Regions from separate parts of the Erwinia tasmaniensis Et1/99 genome, predicted to be linked through region 4. Evidence: predicted binding sites of a transcription regulator. Region 4 holds the regulator's gene; each other region holds the start of a gene.
What was found. Region 4 encodes PurR, which represses purine synthesis genes. Its sites were predicted from a motif close to CANGCAAACGTTTGCNTG; they were not measured.
Positions count from the first base shown of each region.

Region 1: a site for PurR is predicted at 2,529-2,546, ahead of glyA (serine hydroxymethyltransferase). Genes of this name have one in related genera too.
Region 2: a site for PurR is predicted at 2,900-2,917, ahead of rbsD (D-ribose pyranase). Genes of this name have one in related genera too.
Region 3: a site for PurR is predicted at 5,322-5,339, ahead of purH (bifunctional phosphoribosylaminoimidazolecarboxamide formyltransferase/IMP cyclohydrolase). Genes of this name have one in related genera too.

Region 1 is NC_010694.1:1,123,919-1,131,800, forward strand. Features, by position in the region: gene glrR (two-component system response regulator GlrR) at 1-541, shown strand, start outside; gene glnB (nitrogen regulatory protein P-II) at 677-1,015, shown strand; gene hmpA (NO-inducible flavohemoprotein) at 1,187-2,368, opposite strand; gene glyA (serine hydroxymethyltransferase) at 2,703-3,956, shown strand; gene csiE (stationary phase inducible protein CsiE) at 4,064-5,332, opposite strand; gene ETA_RS06130 (DUF1007 family protein) at 5,469-6,113, shown strand; gene ETA_RS06135 (nickel/cobalt transporter) at 6,104-7,087, shown strand; gene suhB (inositol-1-monophosphatase) at 7,142-7,882, opposite strand, start outside.
Region 2 is NC_010694.1:19,161-27,042, reverse strand. Features, by position in the region: gene rbsC (ribose ABC transporter permease) at 1-875, opposite strand, end outside; gene rbsA (ribose ABC transporter ATP-binding protein RbsA) at 878-2,383, opposite strand; gene rbsD (D-ribose pyranase) at 2,391-2,810, opposite strand; gene alsS (acetolactate synthase AlsS) at 3,027-4,706, opposite strand; gene budA (acetolactate decarboxylase) at 4,725-5,507, opposite strand; gene ETA_RS01020 (LysR family transcriptional regulator) at 5,612-6,493, shown strand; gene ETA_RS20270 (hypothetical protein) at 6,909-7,882, shown strand, end outside.
Region 3 is NC_010694.1:205,440-213,321, forward strand. Features, by position in the region: gene nfi (deoxyribonuclease V) at 1-309, shown strand, start outside; gene ETA_RS01900 (YjaG family protein) at 375-965, shown strand; gene hupA (nucleoid-associated protein HU-alpha) at 1,154-1,426, shown strand; gene ETA_RS01910 (DUF1481 domain-containing protein) at 1,567-2,229, shown strand; gene purD (phosphoribosylamine--glycine ligase) at 2,304-3,584, opposite strand; gene purH (bifunctional phosphoribosylaminoimidazolecarboxamide formyltransferase/IMP cyclohydrolase) at 3,599-5,188, opposite strand; rRNA gene ETA_RS01930 (16S ribosomal RNA) at 5,813-7,352, shown strand; tRNA gene ETA_RS01935 (tRNA-Ile) at 7,426-7,502, shown strand; tRNA gene ETA_RS01940 (tRNA-Ala) at 7,651-7,726, shown strand.
Region 4 is NC_010694.1:2,045,050-2,052,931, reverse strand. Features, by position in the region: gene punC (purine nucleoside transporter PunC) at 46-1,245, opposite strand; gene punR (DNA-binding transcriptional activator PunR) at 1,360-2,301, shown strand; gene purR (HTH-type transcriptional repressor PurR) at 2,289-3,314, opposite strand; gene ETA_RS10140 (C40 family peptidase) at 3,716-4,567, opposite strand; gene ETA_RS10135 (Grx4 family monothiol glutaredoxin) at 4,950-5,288, shown strand; gene rnt (ribonuclease T) at 5,557-6,219, opposite strand; gene gloA (lactoylglutathione lyase) at 6,317-6,724, opposite strand; gene nemA (alkene reductase) at 6,801-7,882, opposite strand, start outside.

The DNA of each region.
Region 1 (7,882 bases), 920 kb from region 4:
CGTGGATATCAACGTTCGGATTATCTCCGCTACCCATCGCGACCTGCCCAAGGCGATGGAGAAAAACGAGTTCCGCGAGGATTTATTCTATCGCCTCAACGTGGTGAGCCTGAAAATTCCGGCGCTGCATGAGCGCGCCGAGGACATTCCGCTGCTGGCGACCCACCTACTGAGGCAGTCGGCCGAAAGGCATAAGCCCTTTGTGCGCAGCTTCTCGACCGATGCGATGCGCCGTCTGATGGCGGCCAGCTGGCCTGGCAACGTACGACAGTTGGTCAACGTCATTGAGCAGTGCGTGGCGTTAACGTCGGCACCGGTGATTAGCGATGTGCTGGTTGAACAGGCGCTGGCGGGAGAAAACACGGTATTGCCAACGTTTGTCGAGGCGCGTAACCAGTTTGAATTGAACTACTTGCGTAAACTGCTGCAAATGACGAAAGGCAATGTGACCAACGCCGCGCGTCTGGCAGGCCGTAACCGTACCGAGTTTTATAAGCTACTATCACGCCATGAACTGGATGCGGCAGATTTCAAAGGATAATTTTCAGTGCCGCTACGCGGGTGACTTATGGTAGTTTAGCTGCCTGAAAAGAGAGACAGCGCGCCCGGCGTGACCTGTCCGGCGATGTTAACTGATTGCTCCTCCGCCCAGCGGAAGGCGAAAAAAGGGTCTGCCATGAAAAAGATTGATGCAATTATCAAGCCGTTCAAACTGGATGATGTGCGTGAAGCGCTGGCCGAGGTCGGCATCACCGGAATGACGGTGACGGAAGTCAAAGGATTTGGTCGCCAGAAAGGGCACACCGAGCTTTACCGTGGCGCAGAATATATGGTCGATTTTTTGCCTAAGGTAAAGATTGAAATTGTGATCGCTGACGACATCGTCGATACCTGCGTTGATACCATTATGCGCACGGCACAGACCGGAAAAATCGGCGATGGCAAAATTTTCGTCTACGACGTGGCGCGAGTGGTTCGCATCCGTACCGGCGAAGAAGATGAGGAAGCGATCTGACGGAGCCTTGACATCGGTAGCCTGGCATAGCCAGGTGAGGTGAACGCCACACGCACGACTCCGTTGTAGTACTGCGGCGCGGCGGCCAAAGCGAAATCGATCGACCCAGGCCAGAGGGCTGGAAAGCGCCATGCCTTTTCCGGCCCTCTGGCCGTATAATATCCCCATGCCTTAAAGGGTGCTATGCGGCCCAAACACCTCATAGTGGATGTGGCTCTGCCCTACGCCAAGCTGCACCAGGCTTTGTTCCACGGATCTCATAAACGCCAGCGGGCCGCACAGATAATAATGCTGCGCCCGATCGCTAAAACAGGACTTCAGCGGCAGCAGATCCATCAAACCCCGATGGTGACAGGTCCCTTTATCCTCCTCCAGGGGATGCTGATACCAGATATGCTGCGAGAAATCAGGCAGCCGTGCTCCCAGTGCGCTTACTTCTTCCGCGAAAGCATGCGTGTTGCCATTTTCCGTGGCGTGCAGCCATTGTACCGGGGCGGGATGCTTATCCTGCGCCAGCTTGTGCAGCATCGCCAGCATTGGCGTCAGGCCGACGCCGCCGGAAATCAACGCCACCGGCGTGCGTGCGTCGATATCAATAAAGAAATCACCCGCAGGTGGCGACAGATGCAAACGTGAGCCCGGCTGCTGCTGGTGCAGCCAGCTTGACAAGGTTCCACCCGGCTGATGACGCACGGCAATACGATAATCACGACCGTTGGGGGTACGCGTCAGGGAATATTGACGAATCTCCTGATTTTCAAACGATGGATCCGTCACCCACAGCGCCAGATACTGCCCCGGACGATAGTCGGCTACCGGTCTGCCGTCGACCGGCGTCAGCACAAAACTCTTAATCATCGAGCCCTGCGGAATGACTTCACTGATAACGAACTCACGCTGACCGCGCCAGCCGCCACTTTTTTCTTCCGACTGCTGATAAATCTGCTCTTCACGCTGCACGAATACGCCGGCCAATACGCCGTAGGCTTTGCCCCAGGCTGCCAGAACGTCGTCGCCGGGATGCAGCATTTCGTCAATGGTTGCCAGCAGATGCTGTCCGACCACGGCATATTGGGCGGGACTCACGGCAAAAGTGGTGTGTTTTTGCGCGATTTTTTCCACCGCCGGGCCGAGTGCCGCCAGATTGTCCAGGTTGCTGGCATAAGCCGCGATAGCATTGAACAGGGCGACACGTTGATTGCCGTTGCTCTGGTTGCTCATATTAAAGATATCTTTCAGCTCAGGGTGATGGTCGAACAAACGTTGATAGAAATGTTCAGTAAGGCGTGGCCCCAGTTCTGCAACGGCGGGAAGGGTTGATTTAACGGTGGCAATGGTTTGGCTATCCAGCATTTTTTTGCTCCTGCATGAGAAAATCATAACATGTATTTTATATGCATCTTATGGCAATCGAAGGTGCATTGTAAATACGCTTATAATATTCAGGGATATATTTTCTCGCTGCCTGTAGGATGAGATGAGATTCATGCCACGACCAATGAGAACAATTCCGCAGGCAAAGGCTTGCCACAAAGTGGAGTCAAACCTTACCGACGCTGAAGCCAATCGTTTGCGTAAAAAGGCTGCCGTGAAGCTATTCAACGGGTGGGCAAACAGTTTACACTGTGGCTATTACCCCCGTATGTGGGTCATACCTTTCGAAAGTCAGTTGAGTCAGGAGATGCAGATGTTAAAGCGTGATATGAACATTGCCGATTACGATGCCGATTTGTGGCAGGCGATGGAGCAAGAGAAAGTGCGTCAGGAAGAGCATATTGAGCTGATTGCCTCAGAAAACTATACCAGCCCTCGTGTCATGCAGGCTCAGGGATCTCAGCTGACCAACAAATATGCTGAAGGCTATCCGGGCAAGCGCTACTACGGCGGCTGCGAACATGTGGATATCGTTGAGCAACTGGCTATCGAGCGCGCTAAAGAGCTGTTTGGTGCTGACTATGCCAACGTGCAGCCGCATTCTGGCTCCCAGGCTAACTTCGCCGTTTACACGGCGCTGCTACAGCCGGGTGATACCATTCTGGGCATGAACCTGGCTCACGGTGGCCACCTGACCCACGGCTCTCCGGTTAACCTGTCCGGTAAGCTATATAACGTCATCCCTTACGGTATCGACGAAACCGGTAAAATTGATTACAACGAGCTGGCCGAACTGGCTAAAGAGCATCAGCCAAAAATGATCGTGGGCGGTTTCTCTGCCTATTCCGGCATATGTGACTGGGAAAAAATGCGTGAAATCGCCGACAGCATCGGGGCTTACCTGTTTGTTGATATGGCACACGTTGCAGGTCTGGTTGCTGCGGACGTGTATCCGAACCCCGTACCGCATGCCCATATCGTCACCACCACAACCCATAAAACGCTGGCAGGGCCACGCGGCGGTCTGATCCTGGCGAAAGGCGGTGATGAGGACCTGTACAAAAAGCTGAATTCAGGCGTCTTCCCTGGCAGCCAGGGCGGCCCGCTGATGCACGTTATCGCGGGTAAAGCGGTGGCGTTCAAAGAAGCGATGGAGCCTGAGTTTAAAACCTATCAGCAGCAGGTTGCGAAAAACGCCAAAGCGATGGTGGAAGTGTTCCTTGCTCGCGGTTACAACGTTGTATCCGGCGGTACGCACAACCATCTTTTCCTGCTGGATTTGGTAGACAAAAATCTCACCGGTAAAGAAGCGGATGCGGCCCTGGGCCGAGCCAACATTACCGTGAACAAAAACAGCGTGCCTAACGATCCGAAGAGTCCGTTTGTGACTTCCGGTATCCGCATCGGTTCGCCAGCGGTGACGCGTCGCGGCTTTAAAGAAGCTGAAGTGCGCGAGCTGGCCGGCTGGATCAGCGATATTCTTGATAATATCACTGACGAAGGCGTGAGCGAGCGCGTGAAGAAGCAGGTGCTGGATATCTGCGCCCGTTTCCCGGTCTACGCATAAGCGAGTTTTGCCCCGTAACGAGGGGACAGCACGATCAATAACGGGGGACGTCAGTCTCCCGTTTTTTTGTCTTACGGCTGCTCACCCCGGCGGCCAAACGCACCTTGCTAAGACTCCAGCAGCGTGCGAAGACTGCGCAGCTGGTGTTCTCCCAGCGGCAGCTCAGTATAGATAAAAGGGGGAGAGTAGAGCGGTAGCGAAGTGGGATAGGGGCTAATGACCAGCGTTATGCCGGGCGGCGCGCTGTTATGCTGAAAGTCGTGAACATCCTGATATTTGATATTCAGCGGCAGCAGGGTCAGCTCACGTAACTGTTGCTCAATCTGCTGCTCTAGCCCCGGATTGTCTCCCGTAAGCAGCAGCACCTGCTTCTCATGCAGGGCGTTTTCCTGCACCAGCCATGCGCCAAAAATAATCGCAACCAGCTCCATCTCTTGATGAGAAAACGTGACCGCATACTGCTGTTCAAAAGGCTTCATCGCCTTACGCGTGGTGCGCAGCAGGCGGGGATAGTGTAGGCAGATATTCTCTGACAGGTTGTCATCAATACCTATGGCGAACAGCGCGCGCTCCAGCGCCTGGGCCAGATGAGTATAGAGGCGCGCGCTGAGATCGGGCCTATGACGAAATTCGATACCTGCGATGTGCTGAAAGCGCGCAATCGAAGACTCTACGGCCTGTAGCAGGGCACGCTCATTTTCTCCGGTTACTGTCGCCGCTAGCGGAGTATGTAGCTGGCTGAACATCAGAGTCAGTAACATCGCCAGATGGGCATCGGTCTGATAGCCGCGCTTTTGCCAGCAGCGAGCAATCTCTTTAGCCAGTACATATTCCGTTTTACCGAGCAGCCACTGCCGTTGCCGCGGGCTGAACTCCGGCTGGCAGTGCCATGCAAGCGAGTAACGTAGCCAAATTTGCAGGAAAAAGCCGTCGCGGGCGCTAAATTCACGCGCCAATTGCTGCGAACAGTGTTGGATCAGCACCGTCAGATTGTGCTCATCATACAGGGCCTTATCGACGGGCTGCGTCAGCAGGCGGCGCTTTACGGCATCTGCAAACCAGCCGCTGACAAACTGCGGAGACAGTCGCAGCGCCCGGCGCAAGCCGTGCAGCAGGCACAGCCGCTGGTCCAGCGGCGTGCCGCTGAGATACAGGTGCCCCGCTTCGTCTGGATTAATAGCCAGGTGGTGATTGCGCTGGATTTCTGCTGCCAGCTCCGCTATATCTTGTCGCGCGAGGGTGCGATCGCCACCGTTGAGCTGACAAATTGACGCCAGCGTGACGTCGTGGTTAGGCAAGAGGAGCATTAACAGCAGGCGGCAGCGGCGCTGCGCGGTGGAGAGGGCAGCACCTTCAGATAAATAGTCACTCGTCATCTGCTATCTCAGTAACGGTAGATGTATTAAGCATAGTCTCGGCGGATGACTCGGCGACCAGGCCGGCCGGTTTTATTCAGAGCTTTTAAGGCAGGTCACAAAAATAGTCGACGATTGTCTGGAATAGGATTTTACTGTGTTACATTATAACAAATTGGGCGTTCCGCTATGTTGGCTGATGGCCATTGGTACGCCGGCAGTCTCGGCGCATCCGCATAGTTTTATCGCAATGCAGACCACGCTGGTGCATCAGGAAGGACAGCTTTCCGGGTTAAAAATGCGCTGGGTGATGGATGAAATCACCTCTGCCGATCTGCTTTATGATGCGGGTAAAGCGCAGCCTGATTCGGTGGTCTGGAAAAAGCTGGCGGCTGAAGTGATGGCCAACGTTCTCGTACAACACTATTTCACCGAATTCTGGCACCAGAAGCAGCCGGTTAAGTTTGACAAGATGCCGAAGCAGTATGGGTTGTCGCGTCAGGGAAACAGGGCGGTGCTGGAGTTTATTTTGCCGCTGGCTCATCCGCAGCCCTTAAAAGGCCAGCGTTACACATTTTCCACTTTTGACCCGACCTACTTTGTCGATATGACTTACGATTCTGAAAAAGATTTAACCTTACCGCCGGAGCTGGCCTCACAGTGCCGCTTGCAGCTACAGACTCCGCAACCCGGTGCCTCGCTAAAGGCCTACGCACTGGCGCTGGATAAGAACGATGCGCCGACGGATGAGATGGAACTTGGCCGGCAGTTTGCTCAACAGGTGACGTTGGTATGTCGGTGACAATGCAAATAACGCGTCGATACGGCGCGTGGTTTCTGCTTCTGGCGCTGCTGGCCGGCGGTGGGCTCCTGCTATGGCAATACTGGCCGCAAATGCTCTGGCAAAGTGCCCTGTGGCAAAAAGACTTGCACCGACAGATGACCCAGCTGTTGCAGCAGGTCGCCGAAAACCCGCAGCAGGCGGGGCTGGCGCTAATGGGATTTAGCCTGCTGTATGGCATTTTACATGCCCTGGGGCCGGGGCATGGCAAGGTGATCATCGCAACGTTTCTTGCTACTCATCCAACGAAAATGAAAACCAGCCTTCAACTGACGCTGGCAGCCGCACTGGTGCAGGGCGGTATCGCCATTGCGCTGGTTACGCTGGTGCTGGGTATACTTCAGCTTTCCGCCCGTCAGCTCCATCTCAGCAGCTACTGGCTGGAAAAGGGCAGCTACCTGCTGGTTATCGGGTTGGGGTTGTGGCTGTGCTGGCGTGCATTAAGAAAACTGGCGCTTCAGCGGGCAGCCGTGCCGCCGAGCATGAAGATAAATCGTATTCTGCCCGCAGGAAAGCAGCATGGCGCGCACTGTGGGTGCGGTCATCAACATGTGCCGGACGCGAATAGGCTGGCGCAGGCACCGGGGTGGCAGACAAAAACAATGGTGGTGCTGTCGATGGGATTACGTCCCTGTTCAGGCGCCATTATGATGCTGCTGTTTTCCAAAGTGGTCGGCGTCTGGTTCTGGGGTGTGCTGTCTGCCCTGGTGATGGCGATGGGAACGGCGCTGACCGTCTCGGCTATGGCGTTGCTGGTACATCTTTCCAGGAAGCTCGCGCTGCGTTTCAGTCGTGATGATAGCCGGACGAGCTGGCAAATTATCGTGCTGAATAGTCTGGCGTTGCTTGGGGGGATGGTGCTGGTGGCTGTGGGAGCACTATTATGGCTTAGTGCGCAACCGGCAATGTCTGGCGGCATCCGGCCAATGTTCTAACCGTCAATCAGGGCCGATCGTCCGTTGGCGATCGGCCCCTGCTGCCTGAAACGATTAACGCTTAAGCGCTTCGCTCAGCTCGTCGCGCATGTTGGCCAGCATCGCTTTCACTACGCGCGGATTGCCCGCAACGATGTTACCGGAGTGCATGTAGCCATGAGCGCCGATAAAGTCGGTGACCAGGCCGCCCGCTTCGCGCACCAGCAGTTCACCGGCGGCAAAATCCCACGGCTTAAGGCCAATCTCAAAATAACCGTCGACGCGGCCTGCTGCCACGTAGGCCAAGTCCAGCGCGGCAGAACCGCTGCGGCGGAAATCGGCGCACTGGGTGAACAGTTTGCCTACGATGTTGATATAAGGGGTAGCGTGTTGCTTCACTTTGAACGGGAAGCCGGTTGCCAGAATGGTGCCGTCCAGGTCGCGAGCGGTGCCGCCGCGCAGACGGTAGCCATTTAGCTGGGTGCCCTGGCCGCGCACGGCGCTGAACAGTTCATTACGCATCGGATCGTAGACGACCGCCACTTCGGTACGGCCTTTAATGCGTACGGCGATAGAAATACTGAAATGAGGCAGGCGTTTGATGTAGTTGGTGGTGCCATCCAGTGGATCGATAACCCATTGCACATCCTGATCTTCGCCCTGTAGCTCACCGCTTTCTTCAGTAATGATGGTGTGCTTTGGGTAAGACTTGCGGATCACTTCAATAATCTGGCGTTCCGCTTCGCGGTCAACATTGGTGACAAAGTCATTGCTGCCTTTCTGGCTGGCTTCGACGGAGTCCGGGGTTTCATAGTG
Region 2 (7,882 bases), 1.9 Mb from region 4:
AGCCCGTTATTCAGGAAACCCAGGATCAGCGCACCAATCAGCGTCCCCATAATCCGCCCTTTGCCGCCTGCCAGGCTGGTGCCACCCAGCACCACGGCGGCGATGGCATCCAGCTCATAGCCCGTGCCTGCCGTTGGCTGCGCCGAGGAGAGGCGTGCAACTTCAATGGTGCCCGCCAGCGCTGCCAGCATTCCGCACAGGGAGTAGACGATAAGTTTGACGCGATTGACGCTGATGCCCGAAAGACGCGTTGCCGCCTCGTTGCCGCCCAGCGCATAGATATAGCGGCCAAGCCGGGTGTGATGCAGCATGTACCAAACGGCGAGGAACACTGCCGCCATCAGCCAGACCGGCGTTGGGATACCCAGCGGACGGCCGATCCCGAACCAGCCAAACAGGTCGGCGTTATCGTTAAAGCCGGTATTGACCGGGCTGCCGTTGGTATAAACCATGGTGACACCCCGCAGTAACAGCATCATGACCAGCGTGGCAATAAAGGCCTGTACTTTGCCTTTTGCCACGATCAAACCGGTTATCGCGCCAATCAAGGCACCCAGCGCCAGAGAAGCCGCCACCGCCACCAGTGCGTTGACCTCCAGTCCGACCAGCTTGGCCGCAACGGCACCGGTCAGGGCCAGCAGTGACCCCACGGAAAGATCGATACCGGAGGTGAGAATAACCAGCGTCATTCCCACCGCCATAATGGCGTTGACCGAGGTCTGTTGCAGAATGTTGAACAGGTTGCCAACGGTAAAGAAGTTCGGGCTAATGCTGGAAACGATGGCAATCAGCACCACCAGGGCAATCAGCGATTTTTGCTCAAGCAGCCATGCCTTTGTTATCAGGCGGCGTGAAGAAAGGGGTTGTGTGCTCATCGTTATACCAGCTCCGCGCTGTCATGTTTACCTACTGCCGCTGCCATCAGGATCTCCTGGGAAGCCTGCTCGATCGGGAACTCACCGCTCAGGCGACCTTCGTGCATTACCAGCACGCGATCGCTCATGCCCAGTACTTCCGGCATATCAGAAGAGACAAGAATGATGCTCAGCCCTTCTTGCTTAAACTGATTAATTAGCTGATAAATCTCTTTCTTCGCCCCGACGTCAACGCCACGTGTGGGTTCATCAAGGATCAGCACTTTTGGCCGCGTCATCAGCCCACGCGCAATCGCCACCTTTTGCTGATTACCGCCGGAAAGCAGGCCAATCGTCTGGTCCATTGACGGGGTTTTCACGTTAAACAGGGTGATAAAATCTCCTACCGCCTGCCGTTCCTGCGCATGCTTCAGTCGGCCTGCGCCATAGCTGAAGCTATTAAGCGCGGTCAGCGACATGTTCTCTTTCACTGACATCCCCAGTATCAGGCCATCGTGCTTACGATCTTCGGAGATATAAACAATGCCGTTAGCCAGTCCCTCCTGCGGGGAGTTAGTCACCACTGGCTTACCCTCCAGCGTGATACGACCCTTGCTGCGAGGCAACGCGCCGTACAGCACCTTCATCAGTTCACTGCGCCCGGCGCCCATCAGGCCCGCCACTCCGAGGATTTCGCCCTTGCGCAGCGTAAAGCTGATGTTTTCTACGCCGGACCCGCTCAGGTTTTCAACCTTCAGACGCACTTCACCCGGCGCTTTATCCAGGCGCGGATACTGCTCTTCCAGCTTGCGCCCCACCATCATTTCGATCAGCGATTCTTCACTCAGCGCCGTCACGTCATATTCGGCGATAAACTGCCCGTCGCGGAAAATCGTGACGTCATCGCAGATCTCAAATATCTCTTTCATCCGGTGGGAGATATAGACGATGCCGCAGCCCTGGGCTTTCAGCTCGCCAATCACGCGGAACAGCGAGGCGGTTTCGGTATCGGTCAGCGCATCCGTGGGTTCGTCCATTACGATCACTTTTGACTCGAAGCTCAGTACCTTCGCGATTTCCACCATCTGCCGATCGCCGATCGACAGCTCACCGACCAGCCTGTGGCTGCCAAAACGCAGATTCAGTCGCTGTAGCAGCGCATCAGCGGCGGCGTACATTTTTTTCCACTGGATACGGCCAAAACGGCTAACAAATTCACGGCCAAGAAAGATGTTTTCGGCAATGCTCAACTGCGGGATCAGATTGAGTTCCTGATGGATGATGCCAATCCCCGCCTCCTGTGAGGCTTTGGGGCCGCTGAACGTGGTTTCCTTGCCCAGCCAGACAAACGATCCGGCGTCGCGCGTGTAGATGCCGGTCAGAACTTTCATCATGGTGGATTTGCCCGCGCCGTTTTCTCCCACCAGCGCCATCACCCGACCGGGATAAACCGACAGCGCCGCGCCGGACAGGGCTTTAACGCCGGGGAACGACTTGTCGATGCCGCTAAGTTGCAGTAAAGGTTGCATCAGCACCTCAGAAGGTCACGCCAGCGACCAGGATGACATTGGCATACGGCGTACACTCTCCGCTGCGAATAATCGCCTGACTGTGCCGGGTTTGCTGTTTGAACTGTTCATGGCTGATATAGCGGAGGGTGATCGTATTTCCCTGCTGCTGCTGTAACGCATCGAGCAAGGCGACCAGTTCGCTATGTCGCTGCGGATTATGCTGGCGGATCTCCTGCGCCATAATGGCCGTTTCGACCTGCATTTCGCGGGTAACCACTTGGGCAACCTCCAGAAAACCGGGAATACCTTGAGTGAGCGCCAAATCAATACGCTCCGGCCCGAGAGGGGTGGGTAAACCGGCATCACCGATAACAAGACTGTCGGTATGACCCAGGCGTGATATCACGGACGAGATGGCGGAATGCAGTAAGATGCCTTTTTTCATGATTTGCTCCACAGCGAAACGTTTCGCTAGCGGGCAGTGTAAGAAATCGCAGAGGGAAAACAATCTTCACATGTTGGAAATGTGATCGCCATCGAAACGTTTTGCTGGCGCGTGGCCGGTTATTGTTCAGGCGAAAAAAAGGCGGTATCAATACCGCCCGAAATAGGAGATTGCAGAGAGAGCGGCAGGACAATCCGCCCTCTGTATATTCGATGATTACAAAATCTGGCTAAGATGCAGTTGGCCCATCAGCATATGATTGTCGGCATAGTCTACCGGCACCGCCACCACCGCTGGCCCCTGCACGTCCATCGCTCTGCGCAGCGTGGGCTCCAGCTGTTCGGCGCTTTCCACCGCAAAACCGGCAGCCCCAAAGGATTCGGCGTAGGCTTTGAAATCAATCGGGCCGAACTTCACGCCGGACACCCGCTGGTATTTTTTCTCTTCCTGCATCGCCACCATGTTGTACTCCTCATCCACCCAGATGATATGCAACACATTGGCACCAAGGCGGACTGCGGTTTCCAGCTCCATGCTCGATTGCAGGAAGCCCCCATCCCCGGAAACGGACACCACTTTGCGTGACGGGTCCACCAGCCAGGCACCGATCGCCCAGGGTAGCGCAACGCCCATCGTTTGCTGACCGTTAGAGATCATCACCTGGCGCGCGCGGAAGCTGTAAAGATAACGGGCTATCCAGATATGGAAGCTGCCCATATCGACCGTCAGCGTCACATCGCTGTTAATAATGTCCTGCATGGCGCGCACGATGCGCAGCGGGTGCAGGGCGAACTGGTTGAGCTGGTGACCGCGCAATGCCAACAGTTCACGCTGCTGCTGGCGATCCTGAAGAATGGAGGCCGCCTCCGGGCTAAGCGTTAAGGCATGATCGATGCGAGCCGTCAGTTTTTCCAGCGTGGCGGCGATATCGCCCACCAGCTCGGCATCCGGCTGATAACAGTTGTCGCTGTCGGCGGGCAGCACGTCAATATGCACCAGCGTGGCGGTGCCGTTATTCCACATCGCCGGCTCATACTCGACCGGGCTGTAGCCGATAGTGATAATCAGATCGGCCCCGCGCAGCAGGCGATCGCCCGCCTGGTTGTTGAACAGCCCGACGCGCCCGGCAAAGCGTGAGAAGTGCTCCTGCCGCACCGCGCCCGCAGCCTGATAGGTGCTGGTGACCGGGATATGGCTGCGCTCCAGCAGGTGATACAGCGCTTCGCTGTTGGCGGGCTGGCTGGCCATCAGCCCCAGCAGGATCACCGGATCTTTCGCCCGCGCTATCTGTTGGGCCACGGCGGCAATCGCCGCATCCGGCGCAGAACCCAGCAGCAGATGGCCGTGAGTATTCAGCAGATGGCCGCGCGCCGGTTCATTAACGATATCCTGCGGCAAACTGACGAAGGCACCGCCGGGACGCCCCTGCTCAGCGCTGCGAAAGGCGTTCGACAACACCTCGCCAATCGCGTCTGAAGAACCCACTTCGACCGCGTACTTACTTACCGGACGGAACATCGCCACCGTATCCATACTCTGGTGCACCTGCTTGGCGCTGTCGGCACGTTTTACCGCGCCCCCCAGCGCCACGAGCGGATCGCCTTCCGTGGTGGCCGTTGCCATACCGGTGATCAGGTTGGAACAGCCCGGCCCGGAGGTGACCAGCGCCACGCCGGCCTTGCCGGTCAGTCTGCCGACTGCCGCCGCCATAAATGCGGCATTGGCTTCATGGCGCACGGGAATGGTCTGGATTGACGTATCCAGCAGCGAATCGAACACTTTATCGATTTTTGCGCCAGGGATACCGAATACGTGTTTAACCCCCTGCGCCTCAAGCTGGGCCGCCACCAGATCGGCACCGTGTGCCCACTGCTGAACATCAGTTGCGTTTTTCATCTAAATTGTCTCCTGTTTTCAGCTTTCGACGGCACGGATGGCAGAGTCCAGGTTTTCAGGACTCAGATTTGCCTGCAGGAAATCACTGTCGCCCGGCAAATCGATCACCAGTTTGCTGATTTCGCCAAAGGCGAGCGTGCCGTGATCAAGCTGATAATCAAGTAAATGGCCACCGCCCTGACGATCGTCGGTGATAAAGTGTTCGTGGTAACCCGCCACGTTGATCCCCTGCATATATTGCGGGGTGCGAAAACCGATCAATACGCCGTTGCGCTGTGCGAATTCGAAGGTAGGCTGCTTACCGAGCACTTCCGGCATCGATTTATAAGGACGATGCTGGCAGGGCACGGTACGGGTTTGCGCATGGCTGAACAGGCCGTCAATGCGTAACGCGCAGAACTGGTTATCGGAACTGACCTGTTGGTCAATGGTCTGGTGAACTTCGGCACGGGTCACCGGGCCGGTGAAACGGTGCTGATACTGCGGGCGGAAAAAGGTCATCACCGCGAACGGCGTTTGCTGGTCAGGCCGGGCGGCACGCGCGCTGCCGTCCGAGCGCAGCTGGTACACTTCGCGGTTGAAGGCGATCAGTTCGCCATCCAGCTGGTTGAAAGTGCCAAGACCGAAATCCCCCTTCTTCAGCAGATCTGCCACGGTGGTAGTCCCATCGTACACGCCGCTGAGTAACGCACTCATCAGGGAGGTCTGATAGATTACGCTTTCTGGTCTTTCTTTCTGCATCTCTTTGACGGTGGTTGTCAGCTGTTCCACACAGGAACAGTCGGTTACAGAATGTGTCATTGCACCTTCTCCTGCCAAACTGTTAAGAAGTATTTAAACAATATTGACGCCTTTCCATGAATGGTTCCAATATAGAACTCCCCACTCTTTGAGACGTTTTTGATATGGAACTACGCTATCTCCGTTATTTTGTTGCGGTTGCCGAAACGCGTCACTTCACGCGGGCAGCGGAAATGCTCGGTATTTCCCAGCCGCCGCTCAGCCAGCAGATTAAAAAGCTGGAGGAAGAGATAGGGACTCCGCTGTTGAAAAGACTGACGCGCGGCGTTGAACTGACCGATGCGGGTGAAGCCTTTTATCAGGATGCGCGCCAGATCCTGGAACTGACCGGGCATGCGCTGGAGAAAGCAAAGGGGATTGCACGCGGTATCAGTGGGCGACTGTCGATTGGATTCGCCAGCTCGACCGCCTTCCACCCACAGATATTTCAGCTGTTACATCGCTTTCAGGAGCGTTTTCCGGCGATCACGCTGCTGCCGCGTGAGGAGAATATGGCGGCGCTGATGCATGATTTGCAGGAAGGATTACTGGATGCGGCCTTTGTGCGCCTGCCCTGTGAGAGCAGTAAAGCCTTTAATCTGAAGGTGATCGCCAGTGAGAAGATGGCGCTGGTATTACCCGCGAAGCATCGCTTAGCCGACACGGACTGCCTGTCGCTGGCACAGCTAAAAGACGAGCCGCTGATCCTGTTCCCCCGCGAGGTTGCACCCAGCCTGTACGAAGTGATTATCAGCGCCTGTCTGCGTGCGGGGTTCCAGCCAGAGCGCCTTCAGCAGTCTCCACAAATATCGTCTGCTATCAGCATGGTCGCCGCCGGATTTGGTATCAGTATCGTTCCGGACTCTCTGCGCAGCATCAGGCTGCCGGGCGTCAGCTTCCATCAGATCGAAGATGCCGCGCTGGGCAGTGATATCGCGCTCGCATGGCGGCGCTGGGATCGCTCACCCGCGGTTCATCATCTGGTCACGACCCTGGCGGATGCCTGACAGGCTTTAGGCGCTGATTTTTCGCACCCGCTTCACATCAGATTCCAGTGAGTTCAGGTCTTTATCAAGTTTGCCCTGTGTTAGCGCCAGTAATAACGCTGTCTTTTTCATTTCTTTTTTGCTTGTGGAATAGAGCAGTCAATCCTGCCCGCTAAACGTTGTCGATGAAAATCATAGCGAGTATTCAAAATACTTACTGAATTATCAGGCCGCATGGTTCTGGCATGGCGGGCTGATAAACGGCTTAACCGCCACTTATTCCAGCCTTTTCATCAACTGCGGTTAACACCATGCCGCAAGGCGAAGTAAAAGCACGTTTCCTGATGTTTTTAATCTGAACAGCATCAACAAATAGCGATACTATTATCTAAAGCAATACATTCTTTTGTGATAATTAACCACACAAGGAGGAGATTTGCGCAAAAACACGATCAAAAACTATAACGCACCATCCTGCACCGGTTTCAACGACACAAAAATCCACTCCCAAGAGCCTCACACCATTGAAAAGATATCGCCGCTCAACTGGCGGCTGAAATCGGTAATGAAAAGCGGAGAGCAGTTATCCAGGAAAAGCAGTGGGAGTGGCTTTAGAAGCCCTGGTGGCCTGATACGAAACGTATTAAAAGGACCGTTGCCGGGGAGCGGCACGGATGACATTGAACTGAACGGGGTCATTTCGACAGGTAAAGCCCTTTACCTGGAAGCGCAAGCCCTGAACCTTACCCAGAGAGAGAACCCGCAGCAGGCGCCGCCATTATCACTGAAGACCAAGACGGGTCTCGCTATGGCCGCGACCTTGATACTGAGTGGTGCCGAAACATTTTTTAAGCAGTTTAGTCAGCCAGGACGATCAGATCCCCATCAGGGCAGTAATCTCAATGACGGGTCAGTTTTCTCAATGGCAGAAAATACGGCTGGACCGGCAGATGGGTTACCCAGTCATACCAGCCCGAATGAGGGAGCAATACCTGCCCACAGACATGCGAGGCGGCACCTGGCCGCGCCACAGCCACTCACCACGGTGTTACCTCCGCCAGAGGTGAGCAAAAAAAAGCTGTTTGACCTTTCATGTGTAGAAGAACGTGTAAAGCTAAGCTTTTCAGAAGTGCTACGCAATATTGCAGATACCTTGAATAGCCCGATGAAAAAAACGGGAGAAGAGTGGCAGATTATCTACGATTATAAAATCCTCAAGTCTGGGTGCCCAAAATCATCGGATAAAATATACCTCCTTAACATCATGAAATATATTGATATTGTTGCAAACAAGATCATAAGTTTATTCCCCGACTTAGTGCCATTAATGATACTGCAAAATATTATCCCACCGGTTTTGAAATCTATCGCAGACAGCATGGATGGGAAACAAATAGATGCTGATTTAAT
Region 3 (7,882 bases), 1.8 Mb from region 4:
GGCCTGCTGGTGGATGTGCCGACTATCGGCGTGGCCAAGAAGCGCTTATGTGGTCAGTTCACGCCGCCCGATGCGGCTCCAGGTAGCTGTCAGCCTCTGATGGATAAGGATCGGCAGCTGGGATGGGTATTGCGCAGCAAGGCACGCTGCAATCCCCTGTTTATCTCCCCAGGCCACCGGGTGAGTCAGGCGACGGCGCTGGACTGGGTGCAAAAATGCCTGCTTGGCTATCGTTTGCCGGAACCCACGCGCTGGGCAGATGCGGTCGCCTCACGACGTCCGGCTTCTGACCCGCTATTGCGCGGTTAGCTACCGTGCTGCCTCGAGGCTTTTCAGGTACACTGCGGCAAGTGCATTCATTCTGAGATCCCGATATGTTACGTAATCCGATTCATTTACGGCTGGAAAAGCTCGAAAGCTGGCAGCACGTTACTTTTATGGCCTGCCTGTGTGAACGTATGGCCCCCAATTATCGCGAATTTTGCCAGCAAACGGGTTTTGGCGACGGCCAGCTGTATCGCCGTATTCTTGACCTTCTGTGGGAAACGCTGGTGGTGAAAGATGCGAAGGTGAACTTCGACAGTCAGCTGGAGAAGCTGGAGGAGGCGATCCCCTCCGCAGAGGATTACGACCTGTACGGCGTTTACCCGGCGATTGATGCCTGTGTGGCGCTGAGCGAACTGCTGCACTCGCGCCTCAGTGGTGAAACCTTGACGCACGCCATTGCCGTTAGTGAGGCGTCGATCACCACCGTTGCCATGCTGGAAATGACCCAGGCCGGTCGCGAAATGACCGAAGAAGAGCTCAAGGTCAACCCCGCCGTAGAAGAGGAATGGGACATCCAATGGGAAATATTCCGGCTTCTCGCTGCCTGTGAAGAGCGTGATATAGAATTGATAAAGGGGCTGCGATCCGACCTGCGAGAATCAGGGATAAGTAACATCGGTATAAATTTTCAGCAGTAAGACGATAAAACGTGACTTCAAGTCTGATTTGTAGCGCCTTTGGGCTTCACATCCGCCCCCTGTCTGGTCTACATTTGTGGGGCTGAAAAATGTTGCTATCGGTGCGTGTATGCAGGAGAGTGCCAGAATCTGGTTTTTCCCTCGCACTCGATGCTTAGCAAGCGATAACTACACTGTAAGGATAACTTATGAACAAGACTCAACTGATTGATGTAATTGCGGACAAAGCGGACCTGTCTAAGACCCAGGCTAAAGCTGCACTGGAATCCACCCTGGCAGCGATTACTGAGTCTCTGAAAGAAGGTGATGCTGTACAACTGGTTGGTTTTGGTACTTTTAAAGTTAATCACCGTGCTGAGCGTACTGGCCGCAACCCACAGACTGGCAAAGAAATCAAAATTGCTGCTGCAAACGTGCCGGCATTCGTATCTGGTAAAGCTCTGAAAGACGCTGTTAAGTAATCGTCTGACGGTGAAAAAAGTTTAAACAAGGGGGCGCTTTTGCCCCCTTTGTTTCGCTCATTTTTCTTACCCTCGCTCCCATGGACTCCGGTACGGCTGCCGCTGACGTGAGGCGACGATGCTGTGATACTTCTATCCTGATGAAACCAATCGTTTTTACCCGATACATCCCCCTTGCCATGCTGATGCTGTTAGCAGGCTGCGGTTCGCATCCCGATCTCCCAGACTTTACTGCCAGCGGATATCTTGCCGATCGCGGTGCCGTGCGCATCTGGCGTAAAAATCAGCAGCAGCAGGTGCGCCTGATGACCGCCTATACGCCATTCAACGGTGCCGCGATGGAAACCAGCGACTACCTCTGGCAACAGGGGAAACTGATCTCGATAGAGCGTCATGTGAGCGGAGGTCAGCCTGATAATGTGACGCTACGTTTCGATCGTGAGGGTCATGTCAGCTTTATGCAGCGCCAGCTTGCTGGAAAGCGCGAAGCGCTCTCGGCTGATGCGGTTGCGCTGTATCAGTTTGATGGTCAGCGTATGCTGCAAATAAGCGATGACCTGCTGTCGGGGCGCGTTTTACTCAAACAGGGCACATGGCAGCCGGATGGTTCAGTTATCAATTGCCAGGGGGTGCGGGTGCGGCCCGAACTGGAAAGCACAGAGCTGGGGCATATCGCCCGCCAGCAGCGCGACGTACCTGGCCTACCTGACATCGCGTGGCTGGAGGCACCCGCCGGCACGGAGCTGCTGACGATCAGCGCTACCAGCCTGTGCCAAAGCGCGCCAAAAGAAGATGATTTTTGAGCGTAAAAAAGGGCGATCGAAGATCGCCCCTGTGCCAGCCCCTTTAATGCAACAACACGGGCTCGCCCGTACTGCTACTGACGATTAATGGCGCGATAGCCGATATCGGAGCGGCAGAAGCTGCCATTCCATGAAATCGGCTTGGTCAGCTGGTAAGCGCGCTGCTGTGCTGCGGCAACGTTTTCACCCAGCGCCGTGACGCACAGCACGCGGCCGCCGTTGGTCACGACCCGATCGCCCTCAAGCGCGGTGCCCGCGTGAAACACTTTCCCGTCTGCCACTTCTTCTACAGGCAGGCCGTGGATCTGTTCGCCGTTAACGTAGTCTCCCGGATAGCCACCGGCTGCCAGTACCACGCCCAGTGCAGGACGCGGATCCCAGACGGAGTCTTTCTGATCCAATTTGCCGTCTACGGCGGCCAGACAGAGATCGACCAGATCGGACTGCAGACGCAGCATGATCGGCTGGGTTTCCGGATCGCCGAAGCGGCAGTTAAATTCGATCACCTTTGGCTGACCGCGTTTATCGATCATCAAACCGGCGTACAGGAACCCGGTATAGACATTGCCTTCGTCAGCCATACCGCGCACGGTTGGCCAGATGACTTCGTCCATGACCCGCTGATGGATTTCGTCAGTGACCACCGGTGCCGGGGAGTAGGCTCCCATCCCGCCGGTGTTCGGGCCGGTATCGCCATCGCCCACGCGCTTATGATCCTGGCTGGTGGCCATTGGCAGCACGTTTTCGCCATCCACCATGACAATAAAGCTGGCCTCTTCGCCGTCAAGGAACTCTTCCACCACGATGCGGTGGCCCGCATCGCCGAAGGCGTTACCTGCCAGCATATCCTCGATGGCGTCTTCCGCTTCCTGCTGCGTCATGGCGACGATCACCCCTTTACCGGCGGCCAGGCCATCGGCCTTAATCACAATCGGTGCGCCTTTCTCACGAACGTAGGCAAGAGCCGGCTCAACCTCGGTGAAATTCTGATATTCAGCCGTTGGGATCTGATGACGGGCGAGGAAGTCTTTGGTAAAGGCTTTAGACCCTTCCAGTTGCGCGGCTGCCTGGGTTGGGCCGAAGATCTTCAGCCCGGCGCTGCGGAATGCGTCCACTACGCCGATAACCAGCGGCGCTTCCGGGCCAACAATCGTCAGGTCGATTTTTTCATTCAGGGCAAAGTTCAGCAGCCCCTGAATATCGGTGGGGGCGATCGCCACGTTCTGTAATGCAGGCTCCAGCGCGGTGCCTGCATTGCCTGGAGCAACAAAGACACGATCCGCCAGCGGAGACTGAGCGGCTTTCCAGGCTAACGCGTGCTCACGGCCACCGTTACCAATCACTAAAATTTTCATTTGGGACTCCGTAATTAATGGCGGAAGTGACGCATGCCGGTGAAGATCATGGCAATGCCGTGCTCATCTGCTGCCGCAATCACTTCATCATCGCGAATCGAACCGCCTGGCTGGATCACGCAGGTAATGCCAACGGCGGCGGCGGCATCAATACCGTCACGGAACGGGAAGAAGGCGTCAGAGGCCATCGACGAACCTGTCACTTCCAGACCTTCATCGGCGGCTTTGATAGCGGCGATTTTAGCAGAATACACGCGGCTCATCTGACCGGCGCCTATGCCGATGGTCATATTGTCACGTGCATAGACAATGGCGTTTGATTTGACAAACTTAGCCACTTTCCAGCAGAACAGCGCGTCACGCAGCTCCTGCTCGCTCGGCTGGCGCTTGCTGACAACACGCAGCTGGCTGTCACTCACCATGCCGAGATCGCGGTCCTGCACCAGTAGGCCACCGTTGACTCGCTTGAAGTCGAGGCCCGTCTGCCGCTGTTGCCACTGGCCGCAGGTCAGCACGCGCACGTTCTGCTTCGCGGCGGTGATCTTTAGCGCAGCATCGCTGGCGGAAGGCGCAATAATCACCTCGACGAACTGGCGGCTGATAATCGCCCGTGCGGTGGCTTCGTCCAGCTCACGGTTAAATGCGATAATGCCGCCGAAAGCAGAAGTCGGGTCGGTTTGATAAGCCCGCTCGTAGGCTTCAATGATGGCGCTGCCGGTGGCCACGCCGCAGGGGTTGGCATGCTTGACGATGACGCAGGCCGGCTGGTCGAACTCTTTGACGCATTCCAGCGCCGCATCGGTATCGGCGATGTTGTTATACGAGAGGGCTTTGCCCTGAACCTGCTGCGCAGTGGCAACGGATGCTTCACCGACATGCTCTTCTATATAGAAGGCAGCCTGCTGATGGCTGTTTTCGCCGTAACGCATATCCTGCTTCTTAATGAAGTTCAGATTCAGCGTGCGCGGGAAGCGACCGGCGGGTTCAGTTGTTTCACCGTGGTAGGCGGGAACCATACTGCCGAAGTAGTTGGCAATCATACTGTCGTAGGCCGCAGTATGTTCAAACGCTTTGATCGCCAGGTCGAAGCGGGTTGCCAGCGTTAGTGAACATTCATTGGCGTCTAGCTCCGCAATGATGGCCTGATAATCGCTGCTCTTCACCACGATAGCCACGTCCTTATGATTCTTGGCAGCAGAGCGCACCATCGTTGGACCACCGATATCGATGTTCTCAACCGCATCTTCCAGCGAGCAGTCCGCGCGGGACACGGTTTGTGCGAAGGGATAAAGGTTAACGACCACCATATCAATCGGCGAGATGCCGTGTTCGGTCATGATGGCATCGTCCTGGCCGCGGCGTCCTAAAATGCCGCCATGCACTTTCGGGTGTAACGTTTTAACGCGTCCATCCATCATTTCCGGAAAACCGGTGTAGTCAGACACTTCAGTAACGGGCAGACCGGCATCAGCCAGCAGGCGGGCAGTCCCTCCGGTGGAGAGCAGCTCGACGCCGCGCTGGGAAAGCGCCTGTGCGAATTCGAGGATACCGGCTTTGTCAGACACGCTGAGCAGCGCGCGGCGTACAGGACGATGTTGTTGCATGAGGTTTATCCCTTGGCTTTGGATCGCATATAAAGAGCGTTATATGAAGCTTAGTTATTTTCTTCTATATATAGGAGAAGATAAGTTTCAGATAACGCCCCTGAAGGGGGCTGATTCTATGCGCGGGCATTGTAGCGAAAACGTTTGCGCGATGCTCGTCAAAATTGCCGCAATGCAAGCAATGTGGATAAGTTTGTGTATAACTGGGTATAAGGTGGGGTTTTGCTGGGGATTGCAGCAGTCAGTCAAATTAGTGTCATTTAACCCTTGTCAGCCGCCGAGAACTCCCTATAATGCGCCTCCATCGACACGGAACAACGGCTTACAGGCCGGCGTGTTGAGAGGTTCAGGAAGTTCTGAACCGCCGGAAAAACTTCTCAAAAAGAGGTTGACTCCGAAGGAGGAAAGCGTAGTATACGCCACCTCGCGACAGGAAGCTCCGGCACTGTTCGCACCGCTCTTTAACAATTTATCAGACAATCTGTGTGGGCACTCGCAGGATTGATATCAGACACCTCCGGGTGTCAAAAAAAATATCAAGCCTCATGAGTGAACACATAATGACATTCATTATGACGTTTTACGATTGAGCATCGCTGAACTTGTTTCAGCAAATCGAACTTTTAATTGAAGAGTTTGATCATGGCTCAGATTGAACGCTGGCGGCAGGCCTAACACATGCAAGTCGAACGGTAGCACAGAGAGCTTGCTCTTGGGTGACGAGTGGCGGACGGGTGAGTAATGTCTGGGAAACTGCCCGATGGAGGGGGATAACTACTGGAAACGGTAGCTAATACCGCATAACGTCTACGGACCAAAGTGGGGGACCTTCGGGCCTCACGCCATCGGATGTGCCCAGATGGGATTAGCTAGTAGGTGGGGTAACGGCTCACCTAGGCGACGATCCCTAGCTGGTCTGAGAGGATGACCAGCCACACTGGAACTGAGACACGGTCCAGACTCCTACGGGAGGCAGCAGTGGGGAATATTGCACAATGGGCGCAAGCCTGATGCAGCCATGCCGCGTGTATGAAGAAGGCCTTCGGGTTGTAAAGTACTTTCAGCGGGGAGGAAGGCGATGGGGTTAATAACCCCGTCGATTGACGTTACCCGCAGAAGAAGCACCGGCTAACTCCGTGCCAGCAGCCGCGGTAATACGGAGGGTGCAAGCGTTAATCGGAATTACTGGGCGTAAAGCGCACGCAGGCGGTCTGTCAAGTCGGATGTGAAATCCCCGGGCTCAACCCGGGAACTGCATTCGAAACTGGCAGGCTAGAGTCTTGTAGAGGGGGGTAGAATTCCAGGTGTAGCGGTGAAATGCGTAGAGATCTGGAGGAATACCGGTGGCGAAGGCGGCCCCCTGGACAAAGACTGACGCTCAGGTGCGAAAGCGTGGGGAGCAAACAGGATTAGATACCCTGGTAGTCCACGCCGTAAACGATGTCGACTTGGAGGCTGTTCCCTTGAGGAGTGGCTTCCGGAGCTAACGCGTTAAGTCGACCGCCTGGGGAGTACGGCCGCAAGGTTAAAACTCAAATGAATTGACGGGGGCCCGCACAAGCGGTGGAGCATGTGGTTTAATTCGATGCAACGCGAAGAACCTTACCTGGCCTTGACATCCACGGAATTCGGCAGAGATGCCTTAGTGCCTTCGGGAACCGTGAGACAGGTGCTGCATGGCTGTCGTCAGCTCGTGTTGTGAAATGTTGGGTTAAGTCCCGCAACGAGCGCAACCCTTATCCTTTGTTGCCAGCGATTCGGTCGGGAACTCAAAGGAGACTGCCGGTGATAAACCGGAGGAAGGTGGGGATGACGTCAAGTCATCATGGCCCTTACGGCCAGGGCTACACACGTGCTACAATGGCGCATACAAAGAGAAGCGACCTCGCGAGAGCAAGCGGACCTCATAAAGTGCGTCGTAGTCCGGATCGGAGTCTGCAACTCGACTCCGTGAAGTCGGAATCGCTAGTAATCGTAGATCAGAATGCTACGGTGAATACGTTCCCGGGCCTTGTACACACCGCCCGTCACACCATGGGAGTGGGTTGCAAAAGAAGTAGGTAGCTTAACCTTCGGGAGGGCGCTTACCACTTTGTGATTCATGACTGGGGTGAAGTCGTAACAAGGTAACCGTAGGGGAACCTGCGGTTGGATCACCTCCTTACCTGAAGATACCTTCCGGCGCAGTGTCCACACAGATTGTCTGATGAAAAAGTAACGAGCAGAAAAACCTCTACAGGCTTGTAGCTCAGGTGGTTAGAGCGCACCCCTGATAAGGGTGAGGTCGGTGGTTCAAGTCCACTCAGGCCTACCAAATTCGCACTCATGCGGCGTTATGTACTCGGTCGTTTACTCTAAGTAAACTTCCCTCATACATGCCTTGCCTGAGCACGAATTACATTGTTTTTATTAACGAAAAACAATGTGACTCCTGGTAGAAAAAGGTTTCTGTAAGACCGTATGGGGCTATAGCTCAGCTGGGAGAGCGCCTGCCTTGCACGCAGGAGGTCAGCGGTTCGATCCCGCTTAGCTCCACCATATGGTTTTTCTATTTCAATACTTCAGAGCATACTGTCTAACAGTATGCTGCGAAGTATTATGCTCTTTAATAATCCGGAACAAGCTGAAAATTGAAACGACGTGTCGTATTCATTCTCCGTAATAAGAATGAAATCAACGATACGTTCGAGTCTC
Region 4 (7,882 bases):
TCAATGGCTTATCGTTAGTTTGCTAACTAGTTGAGCGCAAGTGCTTTACTGGTGCTGCATCTCCGTTTGCAATACGAGATTTTTTTCGGCCTTGCGTTGAACGAAGTAGCCTAATGCTGCTAACAAAATGGTTATCAGCATCACAAATACCGTGGTTTGCAGCGCCGCAGCAATCCATGTCGATACGGCCATGCTGGCAAGAAAACACAGTCCGAGTTGCAACATATTTTGCAGAGCAGCCGCTTTACCGGTTGCCTGAGGAAACGGAAGAAGGGCGCTGGACACCACGATAGGGTAGATAGCCCCATTGGCCATTGCCATTCCACAGAACGGGAGTAGCAGAGTCCATAATGCGGGTTGCGAAAATTGCGCAATGAGATAGAGCGCGACAATACTCAGGCTATAGAACGCCAGCAGCCACGGGAGGATCTTGCGCCCGGCAAATCGATTAAGCAACGCGCGGCAGCCAAAACCGCCGATAAGAAAAGCGGCGGTTTGCGGAACGTAGCTCAGGCCAATATCGCCCGGCGTCAGTCCTAAGTTGCCCAGAATAAAAGGTGAACCGGTAAGCCAGGCAAAGAAGCTGGCAGAGCAGGCCGCATAGGTCATCACGTTACCGCAGTAGATGGGCGATTTAAGCAGGGCAATAAAGCCCGGAGCGGGAATATCAGGTGCGGATGCGCTTTTCCCCACACGTGGGCGTGATGGCAGCAGAAAAGTCGGTATCAGCAGCAGCAGAGTGATGAGTAAAAGCGCGACGAATATGGCCTGCCATGAAAAATGGCTTAACAGCCATGCACCCAGCAGCGGTGCCAGGGCTGGTGAAAGTGCGACCAGCGGCATGATGGTGGCAAAGACGCGATTCGCCTGCGCACCGCTGTAGCGATCGACGACAAGCGCCTGCCAGCTTACGGCTGCGGCACATACCCCTACCGCCTGCACAAAACGCCATGCCAACAGTGACGTCGCGGAGTCAACCCAAAGCATGGCGGCACAGCCTATAGCAAACAGGCTCAGTCCCATCAACAGTACCGGCTTACGGCCGATGCGGTCCGAAAGGGGGCCCCATATCAGCTGGGCGCAGGCAAATCCGGCAAGGAAAATGCTTAGGCTGGCGCTGATAGCCCCGGCCTGGGTGTCAAGATCCCGCTGCATTACGCCAAATGCTGGCAGGTACATATCGGTGGCGAGAAAGCCCAGCATGCTCAGCAGCGCCAGGTAAATCATAAAACCTTTCGAATTCATACAGATTTGCTCTTGTCATACGGTTTTTTTTGCTGGCGCAGTGTAATCGCGTGCGGGGCGGCCTGTGAAACGCTAATATTCGTTGACTGTTATGAAAATTTTTGAAGGCTGGATATGTGGTCTGAACATTCACTCGAAGTCATTGATGCCGTGGCCCGAACCGGAAGTTTCACCGCCGCTGCCGCTGAACTGCACCGCGTTCCTTCTGCGGTAAGCTATACGGTGCGTCAGCTGGAGGAGTGGCTGGCCGTCAGTTTATTTGAAAGGCGGCATCGTGACGTGGTGCTGACCGATGCCGGTCGTGTATTTAGCGAAGAGGCCAGATCTGTTATCAAAAAAATGCTTGCCACCCGTCGCCGTTGCCAACAGGTAGCAAACGGCTGGCGGGGGCAGCTCAATATCGCCGTTGATCGTATGGTCCGGCCATCGCGGACCCGGCAGCTGGTGGTGGATTTTTACCGCCATTTCCCAGATATGGAGCTGCATATCATGCCAGAAGTCTTCAACGGCGTTTGGGATGCGCTGGCGGACGGTCGCGCGGATGTGGCGATAGGCGCTACCCAGGCGATCCCGGTGGGGGGGCGTTTTGCGTTTCGGGATATGGGCAGCCTGAACTGGCGCTGCGTGGTCAATGCACAACATCCGTTAGTCGGACGGCCGGGGCTGCTGACGGAAGGATCGGTACGCGAGTGGCCTTCGCTGGTCATGGAAGATACCTCGCGTGCGCTACCCAAACGCACAACCTGGACGCTTGATAATCAACGGCGGCTGGTCGTTCCTGACTGGGAAAGTGCCTTTGACTGCCTGCGAGCGGGGTTGTGTGTTGGCATGGTTCCGGGACATTTTGCGCAGCCGTTATTACAGCAAAATATATTGTGTGAACTGACGCTGAGTTCGCCCTTCCCGGACAGCCCATGCTGCCTGACCTGGTCAGAGCAAAGCGCCTCACCGGCGCTGAGCTGGCTGCTGGAATATCTTGGTAGCACTGAAACCCTTAACGCCGAATGGTTGAGTGAGCAATCCAATACGACAGTGATACAAGATCAGCGGCGGTAGTCGCGGTAAGGGCCGTCCGCCACCGAGCGTCTTTCAATCAAAGTAGGGTACACTTCAATGGTTTGCGACTCTTCGCGCTTGCTGGTGATGCGGTCAAGTAACATATTGAATGCGGTTTCACCAAGACGCTCTTTCGGTTGGTGTACGGTGGTCAATGCCGGAGTGAAATAACGGGCGTTGCGCACGTTATCATAGCCAATGACCGAAATATCCTGGGGGACCCGCAGGCCCATTTCATCGGCTGCGCAGATTGCGCCCATTGCCATAATATCTCCGCCGCAGAAAACCGCGGTCGGGCGTTGTTTCTGCGCCAGGATTTGTTGCATCGCGCGGTAGCCGGATTCAGGTTCGAAATCTCCCTGTACCAGCCATTCTTCCCGCAGAACGATGCCCGCTTCAGTCAGAGCTTTCAAAAATCCCGCATGGCGTCCGCCACCGGTGTTGCGCTCCAGCTGGCCTGGGATGGCGGCAATATCCCGGTGTCCGCGTTCAATCAAATAGCGCCCGGCAAGATACCCGCCCTCAAACGCATTATCCAATACCGTATCGGTAAAATCACCGCGCGACTTGCCCCAGTCCATAACAACCATAGGAATATTGCGGTGATCTTCAAGCATTGAAATCAGCGCGTCCGGGTATTCAGAGCACATGACCAGCAGGCCATCAACACGTTTTTGCGCCATCATTGACAGGTAAGCCTGCTGCTTTTCTATATTGTTATGGGCGTTACCCAGGATCAGGGTATAGCCTTTGGCAAAGCAGCTGTTTTCTACCGCCTCAATGATTTCAGCAAAATAGGGGGCTTCACTTGATGTTGCCAGCAGACCAATCGTTTTGGTGTGGTTTACCTTGAGGCTGCGTGCTACGGCGCTGGGGGAGTAATGCAATTCTTTGATTGCAACCCACACCGCTTCACGGGTCTCATCGGCGACAAAGCGTGTTTTATTGATGACGTGAGACACGGTGGTGGTGGAAACACCGGCGCGCTTTGCCACATCCTTAATTGTTGCCATGTAAATCGTACTCCTGGTGTTATCAGTAACCCCCTGATAACCGGTTTGTTAAACGTTTGCCTTAGCCCAGGCTCTTCCCGTTGGGCCAGAATTATTGGGGTTGTCTAAAGGGGGCGGGAAGAGAAGAAATCTGCCCGCAACAGGGTGCACGGAACCGATCGCATCGGGTTTAGCGGCTGTTGCGCAAATTAAGAGGGGAATTCTATCAAGGCTGCGCAAAGAAAACGAGAATTTTGCCCGTAAGGACAGGAATTTTTGCTGGATCGGAACGTCACAATTCGCTCGCGAGGATGAAAATCGTCAGCCGCGTTCGGATCGACGGCTTTGGGGAGCTGCAGCATGAAAGGGGGGCGTGTCACGGGCCAGAGGGTCTGCTTGTGGCCCGCTGTGGAAAAAAGCCGCTAACGAATCGTTTTCGGTGTCATAACGCGACGAGCACCCACATAATGTTCCTGCCAGTAATCGTCGCTAAGCGCACTGACCTGAATGTCTTTTCCTGTCCTTGGCGACTGGATAAATTTATTTTCACCAAGATAAACCCCCACGTGGTCGGCTGAGCCTCTTCCGTTGATGCGGAAAAACACTAAATCACCTTTCTCAAGACGGTCACGTTTGATCGGAGCCGCATCGCGCAGGTGATACATTTCATTCGCGGTGCGTGGGATTTTAAATTTAACTAAATCTTTGTAGGCATACCAGACAAGCCCGCTGCAGTCGAACCCAGTCTTAGGGGAGCTGCCGCCCCACAGATAGGGCTTACCGAGCTGCCCCATTAGTTTACTGACTGCGGTTTCACGGGCTTTTTGATAACGAATGCGGTGTGCATTACTGAGTTTCAACGGGGCTGAGGGATCGACTTTGCCAACCTTAGCTAAACTGCTTTCCGCGCGCTGTCTGCCGTAATGCTTTTTCGGTGCTTTTTTTTTGCTAGCCGTACGACTTATCCGTGCGTTAACTTTCTTGCCTTTCAGCGCTGGCTGCTTAGTCGCCGCTTTCTTCGTGAGTTTGTGATCCTGCGCCGGAGTGAGATGTGCTGCTTTTGTGGGCTGTTTTGCTTTTTTAACCGGCTGCTCTTTGGCTTTTTTTGTCGGGGAGGCTTTAACCGGGCGTCGCTTGCGTCGTTCATCTTCTCGCGCGCTATTGCGATCGGCTTTATGCTGATTTGCATTGATGAGTGTGTGGGGCGATGCGTGCGCCATATTGAAAAATAGCTGAGCAAAGGCCAACAAGAAAAGCGTAAGGAATAAACGCATCATTTCCATTAACAGTTTATGCGTCGCAACGGTCAGCAACGCGATCGTAAGTAGTGGTTTCTGCGCGCAGGCAGAAAGTTGTAACGATTCTAAACTAACTGGAGAGCAAAGAGTAAGGCCTTTTTTGTTACAATAATACAGAACGAGTATATGATTCAATATTGAGCACAATCAGTTGCTTAACCCAGCATGTTCTGACGTTAAGTCGTTAACTGATGCGGTACGCACCATAAGATAATGTTATTTTGTTATCATGACCCGATCGCCTGACTGCGTGTGGTCAGTGACAGATGAAAATGTCATTATCATCGTCAGGCCAGAATAGCTACAATCATAGCTGGCTACAGCCTATACACAAAGTATCGTATTGAGGAAGGCATTTATGAGTACTGTTGAAAAAATTCAGCGCCAGATCGCAGAAAATCCAATTCTGTTATACATGAAAGGTTCCCCAAAGCTGCCAAGCTGCGGCTTTTCCGCTCAGGCGGTACAGGCGCTCTCTGCCTGTGGCGAACGTTTTGCTTATGTGGATATTCTGCAAAACCCTGACATTCGTGCAGAAATGCCAAAATATGCTAACTGGCCAACGTTTCCACAGCTGTGGGTAGATGGTGAGCTGGTAGGTGGCTGCGATATCATTATTGAAATGTATCAGCGTGGTGAACTGCAGCAGTTGATCAAAGAGACTGCCGAGAAATATCCTGCCGACACCGCAGAATAAGAGTGATATCAGGCGTTATCTGTTCAATATTGTGAGCTTTAGAGCCAGTCAGTGAATAAGCTGACTGGCATGACGACGCCAAATTCCCGCACCTCCGGAGCCTGATAATGAAGCTGCTGCGATGAGTCCCTAAGCAGCTTCATGCCCATCCACTCCAAAATTACGCTGACCGGATGTCCAGCCGAATTAAAACGTCCTCCATTCCTGCCAGCGTTTGCCGGGAGTAAAGTACAACCTCTTTAACCGGCGTGGGATGGGTGTGCCTGGGCTAATCTGCGTCGCTCTTTGCGGCTAAAGGCAGGGGCCATCCACCCAGTCGTTTCCAGCGGTTAACCAGTTCACAGAAGAGATCGGCCGTTTGCAGGGTATCGTAAAGCGCTGAATGTGCCTGCGAACTGTCAAAAGTCATGCCGGCCGCATGACAGGCTTTTGCCAGCACGGTTTGACCCAGTACCAGTCCGCTAAGCGCCGCCGTGTCGAAGGTGACGAAAGGATGGAATGGGTTGCGTTTCAAACTGGCGCGTTCCGCGGCAGCGTTCATAAAGTTGAGATCGAAAGTGGCGTTGTGTGCCACCATTACAGCCCGGTTGCAGCCGCTGTCCTTAATCCCTTTACGCACCAGTTTAAAAATGGCGTGCAGAGACTCATATTCACTGACCGCGCCGCGTAGAGGATTAGCGGGGTCAATTCCGTTGAAGGCCAGAGCTTCGGGAAGGAGAATCGAACCGGGGAAGGGCTCAACGTGGAAATGAAGCGTTTCGTCTTTTACCAGCCAGCCATCGTTATCCATTTTCAGCGTTACCGCCGCGATCTCCAGTAAGGCATTGGTTTTAGCATCGAAGCCCGCCGTCTCGACGTCTATCACCACTGGATAAAAACCGCGAAAACGGCTGCTTAAGGTATTAAATTCATTAGATTCAGACATCGACATCTCATTGGCAAAAAAAGGCAGCGCGCATTATGGCAAATTTCGCTGATTGATGCAGCAGGGAGGGGGAAAGGAGCGCCAGGAAAGCGCCCCAAAAAGCTTAGTTGCCGATACCGTGACCAGCATGCTTGTTTTCAATAAGTTCGATCTTGTAGCCGTCAGGATCTTCTACGAAGGCAATGATCGTGGTGCCGCCTTTCACCGGGCCGGCTTCGCGGGTGACGTTGCCGCCATCATTGCGAATACGCTCGCAGGTCGCGGCGACGTCGTCCACGCCCAGGGCAATATGGCCATAGGCGTCACCGAGGTCATAGTTATCCACGCCCCAGTTGTAGGTGAGTTCGATAACCGCGCCTTCGCTCTCTTCACTGTAGCCGACGAATGCGAGAGTGTATTTGTACTCGGCATTTTCACTGGTGCGCAGCAGGCGCATACCCAGAACCTTGGTGTAAAAATCAACGGAGCGTTGCAGATCGCCAACGCGCAGCATGGTGTGAAGTAAACGCATAACATCCTCTTTTATCAGCGTCATCATTCAGATGACGTACCACTCATTATAGTGACAATACCAACGGGCGCGAATCTTAGGACCTATCACCGAGCTTTGGATAATCAGTGTACCCTTTGGCGTTACCGCCGTAGAAGGTTTCAGGCTGTGGCTCATTGAGACCGGCATGACTTTTCAGGCGATCGACCAAATCGGGATTGGCAATATAACTACGCCCGAAAGCGGCGGCATCAATCAGGCCCGCAGCGATAAGCGTTTCAGCCTTTTCGGCATCGTAACTTCCGGCAGCCACGATCACGCCAGGGTACTTAGCACGAATTGCCTGCCGAAATTCTTGGGTAAACGGTTTACCGCCTGCCCAGTCAGGCTCGGAGATATGCAGATAGGCCAGATGACGCTTTGCCAGTTCGCCAATGAAATACAGGGCGGCGGCTTCCTGGTCCTCGCCATTGTCCAGGCCATTAAATGGGCCAAGCGGAGAGAGACGAATGCCGATGCGGTCGGCATGCCAACCGGCTATTGCCGCATCCACCACTTCCAGGGCGAAACGGGTTCGATTCTCAACAGTACCGCCATACTTATCATCACGCTGATTAGAGGCCGGTGACAGGAACTGATGGATAAGGTACCCATGTGCCGCATGGAGCTCTACCAGGTCAAAGTCGGCCTCACGGGCGTTGATCACCGCCTGGCGGAAGTCATTGACGATACCGGCCACTTCATCGGTACTGAGCGCGCGTGGCGTTGAGGTCGCTTCACGCACCGCATGGCCCCCGGCATCACGCAGTGTGGTTCGGGTATCGGCATTAATGGCCGATGCCGATACCGGCGCGTCGCCGCCGGGTTGAAGGCTGAAGTGAGAAATACGTCCGGTGTGCCACAGCTGGACCGAACTATGCCCGCCTTCCTGATGGATGCCTCCGTTGATTTTCTTCCATGCGCTGATCTGTTGAGAAGAGTGCAGGCCGGGCGCGCCTGCGTAGCCCTTAGCCTGAGCGCTAATCTGGGTGGCCTCGGTAATGATTAACCCGGCACTGGCGCGCTGGCGATAATATTCCCCCATTAGCGGCGTCGGAATATCGCCAGGCTCAATGCTGCGCAGGCGTGTTAGCGGCGCCATGAAAATACGATTTGGCACGGTTATGGCGCCCAGAGTTA